Cystobacter fuscus DSM 2262: one gene and its partner. The protein of the gene in region 1 interacts with the protein of each later gene in a pairwise test. Links are inferred from orthologs where the notes say so. Each region holds a gene or a part of one and is shown on either strand. Other genes may lie near its edges.

Region 1 (3,129 bases):
TCCTTCAAGACCACACGATGGGCACGCCCCCGGACGCGCGTCCTCCAGGGAGAGGACCGGGAGGCCCGCCTCTCCAGCGAGGAAGCGGGCGCGCGCGCCCGGGAAGCCAGGGCCCCCTATCTTCACCGTGACATGTGGAGACCCCGGTTGGAACAGCATTCAGCCCCCGTCCTCGTGCGAGGCCTGGCCGCGGGAGCCCTGGGCACCCTCGCCTTGAGTGCCTGGGAACCCTTGCGCGATGGGCTGCTCGGACATCCCCCACCGTACTCGGTGCGAGACATCGCCACGCGGGCGTTCCGCAACACCTGGGGCCTCCGGCTCGCGCCACGCCCGGCGCAACACCTGGGACTGCTCATGCGCTGGCTCTACGGCCCGGCGCTGGGAGTGCTCTACGCCAGACTCCGGCCCGCGCTTCCGCCCGCCGCGAGGCGATGGGGCCTGGTGCCAGGCACGGGCGTGGGCCTCTTCGAGCAGCTCGCCTTTGCCCTCCTGCGCGTCACCGCGCCGCCCCGCACCTGGACACCCGCCGAGCACGCCCTGCTCGCCCTCCAGGTGCTCCTGTATGGCCTCGTCACCGAGGCCGTGCTCTCACGAGAGGACGCTCAGGGGTCGCGCCGCAGCGGCACCAGCGCGCGGATCCGCGCGTCACGCAGGTAGAGCCCCGCCCAGACCACCACGCCAATGATGATGGGGCTGGTGAACGGGTCCGAGATGCGCACGTGCGTCGCGACGGCCCCACCGAGATAGGCCGTGAGCAAGAGGGCACCCAGCACGGCGGTGCGAGGCACCGCGTAGAGCACCACGCAGAGCAGCTCGACGACGCCGATGGGGACCAGCGTGGAGAGCGGGTAGCCCTGCTGCCCCTGCCAGCCTTGGACCACCTGCGGGTTCTGCGACAGCTTCATCACGGCGCTCATCAGGAACAAAGCCACGGACAATCCCGACAGGACACGTCCGGTCCACAGCATGGCCTTGCCGGTGGGAGGAGCCGCGGCGGCGTGAGGAGAAGACGGAGCGGAGGCATCGACAGGGGTGGACATCGGGGGCTCCTGGGGACGGAGAGGGACTTCTAGCTAGAGAGGGCTTCTAGATGAGGTGAACCGAACGAATGCCCGGCTGAATAGCGGCCGGACCGAGCGCGCGCAAGGAGACACGGGAGGTGAATTTCCACGCTGGAGCGTGCAACCGGCGGCCGAGGCCGTAGAGTGGACGGGGGATGGAAGCCAAACGCTACCTCGTGCCCGCGGGCGTCCACCGGGTCGAGCAGGAGTTGCAGAAGAGCCGCTTCCTCACCACGGCCGCTCCGGCGCCCACGGTGGAGGAGGCCCGAGCCTTCATCGCCCGCGTGCGCGAGGAGTTCCCCGACGCCACCCACAACTGCTGGGCGTATGTGGCGGGCCCGCCCGGCTCCACCGCCCAGGTGGGCATGAGCGATGATGGCGAGCCCCACGGTACCGCCGGCCGGCCCATGCTCAATGCCCTGCTCCACGGCGGAGTGGGCGAGGTGGCCGTCGTCGTCACCCGCTATTTCGGAGGCACGTTGCTGGGCAAGGGCGGGCTCGTGCGCGCCTATACCGGGTGCGTGCAACAGGCACTCGAGAGCCTCCCCACGATCGAGCGCGTGCCCAAGGCGCGTCTGGCCATCGAAATCGAATACGCGAGCGTGGATGGGTTGCGCCGCATGCTCCCCAACCACGAGGCGGAGCTGGTGTCCGAGGAGTACGCCGCCACCGTGGGCTACCAGCTCCTGCTGCCGCTCTCGCGGCTGGAAGCCTTCCGCAAGGCGCTGCTCGACCTGACCCTGGGAGAGGTGCTCATCGAGGTGCTGGAGCCCCGTCAGTAGACGATGCAGTCGAACTTCTCGATGACGGCCCGGAGTTCTTCCGGGGTGGTTTCCATCCGCTTGGCTATCGAAGGAGCGTGATAGGTCAACGATCTGGTGGGAGCTGGTTGGGTGTGAAGCTCGTCCACGGTGACACGCCCGAAGCGGCCCGGCCACTTGGCGTCTCTCAACTCGGAGGCACGGCCGATAGGGTCCAGGAACGTGAAGCAGGGCCACTTGGGAAAGCGCAGGGTGGAGGGATCACACCCCATGATGCGGCAGCCATCCATCCAGGCCTCGGTGAAGTCGCAGTCCTCGATGGCACCGAACCGATACCCCGGCAGGCTGCTGTACTCAGGCCAGTGCCCGAAATCGCATCCAGTCAGCCGCCCCTTGAACCGGCAACCCTTCAGGGACGCGGCCACCCATTGCTGGTGGTTCTTCAACTCCTGCTTCACCTCGTCGGTAGATCCGTCGGAACTGTTTTTTCACCTCTTCGTGCACGTAGCGCCCCCGGGCCTCGCGCTCCAGCAGCCGCGCCAGCCAATACTCACCCTTGTCCAGAGCAGTTTTGATGGCCTCCTTCTCCGCGTCCGAGAGCCTGTGCGGCCCCCACTCCTTCGCGGACCAGCGAATCGAGTGGACACGGCCCACCCTACACCGAAGCCACCCGACCGCCCGCCACGTCTAACGGGCCACGCGCGCGAGCCTCGCCGCGCCCAGCACCGCGCCGCCCGCGAGCGCCGCGATGGCCGCCGTCGCCGAGAAGCGCTTCCAGCGCGGCGTGGCCGGCACCGGGCCATAGGGGCCCATCACCCGGGGCATCGGCTGGAAGAGATTGCCCTCGCGGCGCTCCACCGGCTGCTCGCGCATCTGCATGCGCTTGCCCCACCGGCCGAGAATGAAATCCCCCACGAAAGGCACAATCGTATCCATCGCCAGGATGAGCCAGCCCTGGAGGAACACCGGCACGAGCGTCTTGCCCGGAGACCTCGCCGCCCGCACCACCGCTCGCGCCACCACGTCCACGTCATACGTGGGCGGCACCGGTTGCGGCGCCCGGCTGAACATCGTCGGCGCGTGCGCGAACATGTTCGACGACACCGACGGCACCAGGATGTTGGACACGTGGATGTCCGTGTTCGCCAGCTCCAGCTTCAGCGACTTGGCCCAGCCCAGTGTCGCGTGCTTGCTCGCCGAATACGGCGACAACAACGGCGCCCCGCCCTTGGACAGCATGGATTGCACGTTGAGGATGTGGCCGCTGCCCTGGCGCCGGAAGTGCGGCAACACCGCCCGCGCGAAGC
Region 2 (3,444 bases), on another replicon or contig:
ACGGGCGTGTTCGGCGAGTGCGTGGATTGCGGCGCGGACATCACCCTCGAGCGGCTGGAGGCGATGCCCTTCGCCATCCGCTGCGAGGAGGACGCGACGAGCCACGAGCTGGAGACGCGCGGAGGCCACGCCCAGTCGGTGCCCACCCTCTAGGCGGCAAGGGCGCTCGGTCTGCCCGAGCGCCCCGGTTTCGCGAGACGGACGGCTCAGGCCGCCGAGGACGCGTCGGGCCCGTTGGCCGCCGGAGGGATGGCCTCGGGCTCGGTGATCTGCCGGCGGTAGTCGCACTCCTTGTTCGGGCAGGCCACGAAGGGGCCGTCACGCTTGGAGAACTTCTGCACCAGGTAGGGCGACTGGCACTGCGGGCACGCCTCGGGCAGCGGCCGGTCCCACGCGGCGAACTTGCAGTCGGGGTAGCGGTTGCACCCGAAGAAGATCTTCCCGAAACGGCTGCGGCGCTCGGTGAGGTAGCCCTGCTTGCAGTCCGGGCACGTCACGCCGATGGAGATGGGCTTGGACGTCTTGCACTCGGGGTAGCCCGAGCAGGCGAGGAACTTGCCGAACCGGCCGCGCTTGACGACCATGTTCTTGCCGCAGTTCTCGCACATCTCGTCCGTGGTCTCCTCCTCCACGATGACGATCTTCCCTTCCGCGTCGCGCTTGAAGTCCTTGGTGTTCTTGCACTCGGGATAGTTCGAGCACGCGAGGAAGTGGCCCATCTTCCCCCATTTGATCACCATGACGTTGCCGCACTTCTCGCACGCCACGTCGGTCTTCACCTCCTCGCGCTTGACGTCGCGCATCTCCGCCTCGGCCTTCTCGAGCGTCTCCTTGAAGGGCGCGTAGAAGTCCTTGAGCACGGCCTTCCAGTTGGCCTCGCCCTCGGAGATCTGATCCAGCTTCTCCTCCATGCTGGCCGTGAACGTCACGTCCAGCTCGTGGGGGAAGTGCTTGACGAGCAAGTCGTTGCAGATGAGGCCCAGGTCCGTGGGGCGGAAGCGGCCCTCGATCTTCTCCGCGTACTTCTTGTCCTGGATGGTGGAGAGGATGGCGGCGTAGGTGGAGGGACGGCCGATGCCCCGCTCCTCCAGTTCCTTGACGAGCGTGGCCTCGGAGAAGCGCGGAGGGGGCTGGGTGAAGTGCTGCTCGTCGAGCAGCTTCTGCAGCACGAGGCTGTCGCCCTCGTTGAGCACGGGCAGCTCGCCCGTGGCGTCGTCGGCGCTCTCGTCGCCGGCGGCGCGCGCCTTCTCCTGGGCGGCCTCCTCCTCGGGGGTGAGGCTCGCGCCGTAGATGGCCAGGTAGCCGGGGAACTTCAGCGTGGAGCCCGAGGCGCGGAACGTGGCCCGGCCCGAGGTGATGTCCGCGCTCGTCTGGTCATACACGGCCGGCTTCGTCTGGCACGCCACGAAGCGGTTCCAGATGAGCTCGTAGAGGCGGAACATGTCCGCGGCCATGTCGTCGTTCATCGCGTCGAAGGCGGCCTTCACCTTGGAGGGCGGGTACTCGAGCGAGGTGGGACGGATGGCCTCGTGCGCGTCCTGGGCGCCCTTCTTGGTGCGGTAGACGACGGGCTCCTCGGGCAGGTAGTCCGCGCCATACGTCTGGAGGATGAAGTCGCGCACCCCCGCCACGGCCTGATCGGACAGACGGGTGGAGTCCGTACGCATGTACGTGATGAGCGCCGTCTGGCCCTCCTCGCCGAGCAGCACGCCTTCATACAGCCGCTGGGCGAGCGCCATGGTCTTCTTGGCGGTGAAGTGCAGCCGGTTGGCGGCCTCCTGCTGGAGCTTGGAGGTGATGAAGGGCGCGGGGGCGTTGCGGCGCCGCTCACGCTTGTCCACCTTGCTCACGGTGAAGGGAGCGTTCTTCACCTCGGCGACGAGGCCCTGGGTGGTGGCCTGGTCCTTGAGCTCCACCTTCTTGCCGTCCACGCGCGACAGCTTCGCCTTGAAGGACGGCGGCCCGGACTGGCCTTGCAAGAGCGCGTCCAGCGTCCAGTACTCCTGGGGCACGAAGGCCTTGATCTCGCTCTCACGCTCGCAGATGAGGCGCACGGCGACGGACTGCACGCGGCCCGCGGACAGGCCCCGGCGCACCTTCTTCCAGAGGATGGGCGAGATCTGATAGCCCACGAGCCGGTCCAGGATGCGGCGCGTCTGCTGGGAGTCGTAGTTCTCCTGGCTGAGCTGGCGCGGGTTGGAGATGGCCTCCTGGATGGCCGGCTTGGTGATCTCGTTGAACATCACCCGGAAGGAGACCGGGTGGCCGAGCTGCTGGTTGATGTGCCAGGCGATGGCCTCGCCCTCGCGATCCGGGTCCGTGGCGAGGAAGACCTTGTCCACGCCCTGGGCGGCCTTCTTCAGCTCGTTGAGCACCTTCTCCTTGCCTTTGATCACCTCGTACTGGGGCTCGAAGTCGTGCTCCAGGTCCACGCCCATCTTGCTCTTGGGCAGGTCGAGGATGTGGCCCACGGACGCCTTCACCGTGTAGCCCGAGCCCAGGTACTTCTTGATCGTCTTCGCCTTGGCGGGCGACTCGACGACCACGAGGTAGTGCGGCCCCTTGCCGCGGCGGGGAGCCTCGGCCTCGGCGTCGGCGTCCTCGGCGGAGGCCTCCACCGTGGCGAGCTCGCCCTTCTTGCCGCGCTTGACGGCCGCCTTCTTCGCGGAGGCCTTCTTCGCGGCGGTCTTCTTCTTGGCGGCGCTCTTCTTGCGCGCCGCTGGCTTCTTGGTCGGCTTCTCGGGGGCCGCCGTCTCCTCGACCTCCTGCTCGCCCGCGGTCGCCGTCTTCTTCGTGCGCGTCGCCATGCTTTTCCTCAGACCCTCTCGAACAACCTGCCGGGGTGCTGGATCACGAATCCCGACAGCTCCAACTCCACCAGGGCGCTGGTGAGCGCCGCGGGGGAGAGCTGGCTGCCGGCCAACACCTCATCGAATGACTTGGGAACCCGGTTCAACACCTGATAGGCCCCTCTCGCTTCCACCGAGAGTTCTTCCCATGAAGAACCCTCCGCTGGCGGCACGTACCGGAGGGGATGCATCCCCACGGCCCGCCAGACATCCTCAACGGACAGACACGCGCGGGCGTGACCATCACGCAACAACGCATTGCACCCCGCCGCCCCCTCGTTCAGCACGTCTCCGGGCAGGGCGAGCACCGCCCGGCCCTGCGCCCGGCCCGCCTCCGCCGTGTAGAGACTGCCCGAACCCACCCCCGCCCGAAGAACCACCACTGCATCCGACGCGCCAGAAATGAGCCGGTTGCGCCGGGGAAACGTCGTCGTGCTCGCCCGCACGCCCGGGGGCAGTTCGCTGAAGAACACCCCACCTCGGGCCAGGAAGTGCGGCAGCAGCCGGGCCTGGGCGGGATCCAGCTCGTCCAGCGCCGAGCCGAGGAAGGCCCACGTCTCGCCCCCGGCATCCATCGCGCCCCAGTGGCACGCCC

What was found. The genes of interacting proteins can lie anywhere in the genome.
Region 2: the proteins of D187_RS04855 (region 1) and topA interact in binary tests that used the Escherichia coli proteins (3 or more experiments, as listed by UniProt). The link is inferred for Cystobacter fuscus DSM 2262 from one-to-one orthologs.

The regions. Positions count from the first base shown.
Region 1 is NZ_ANAH02000004.1:67,241-70,369, forward strand. Bases 176-3,029 are described here. They hold D187_RS04855 (YigZ family protein), read left to right. Parts: upstream 176-1,216; coding sequence 1,217-1,843; downstream 1,844-3,029. Other genes in these bases: D187_RS04845 (hypothetical protein), read left to right, coding at 176-657; D187_RS04850 (DoxX family protein), read right to left, coding at 603-1,040; D187_RS04865 (SDR family NAD(P)-dependent oxidoreductase), read right to left, coding at 2,510-3,029. In the rest of the region: more of D187_RS04845, read left to right, coding at 148-175; more of D187_RS04865, read right to left, coding at 3,030-3,129.
Region 2 is NZ_ANAH02000071.1:201,063-204,506, reverse strand. What follows is about bases 7-3,175. They hold topA (type I DNA topoisomerase), read right to left. Parts: upstream 2,808-3,175; coding sequence 207-2,807; downstream 7-206. Other genes in these bases: D187_RS46280 (DNA-processing protein DprA), read right to left, coding at 2,816-3,175; D187_RS46290 (TraR/DksA family transcriptional regulator), read left to right, coding at 7-153. Also shown: more of D187_RS46290, read left to right, coding at 1-6; more of D187_RS46280, read right to left, coding at 3,176-3,444. UniProt on the Escherichia coli protein: Releases the supercoiling and torsional tension of DNA, which is introduced during the DNA replication and transcription, by transiently cleaving and rejoining one strand of the DNA duplex.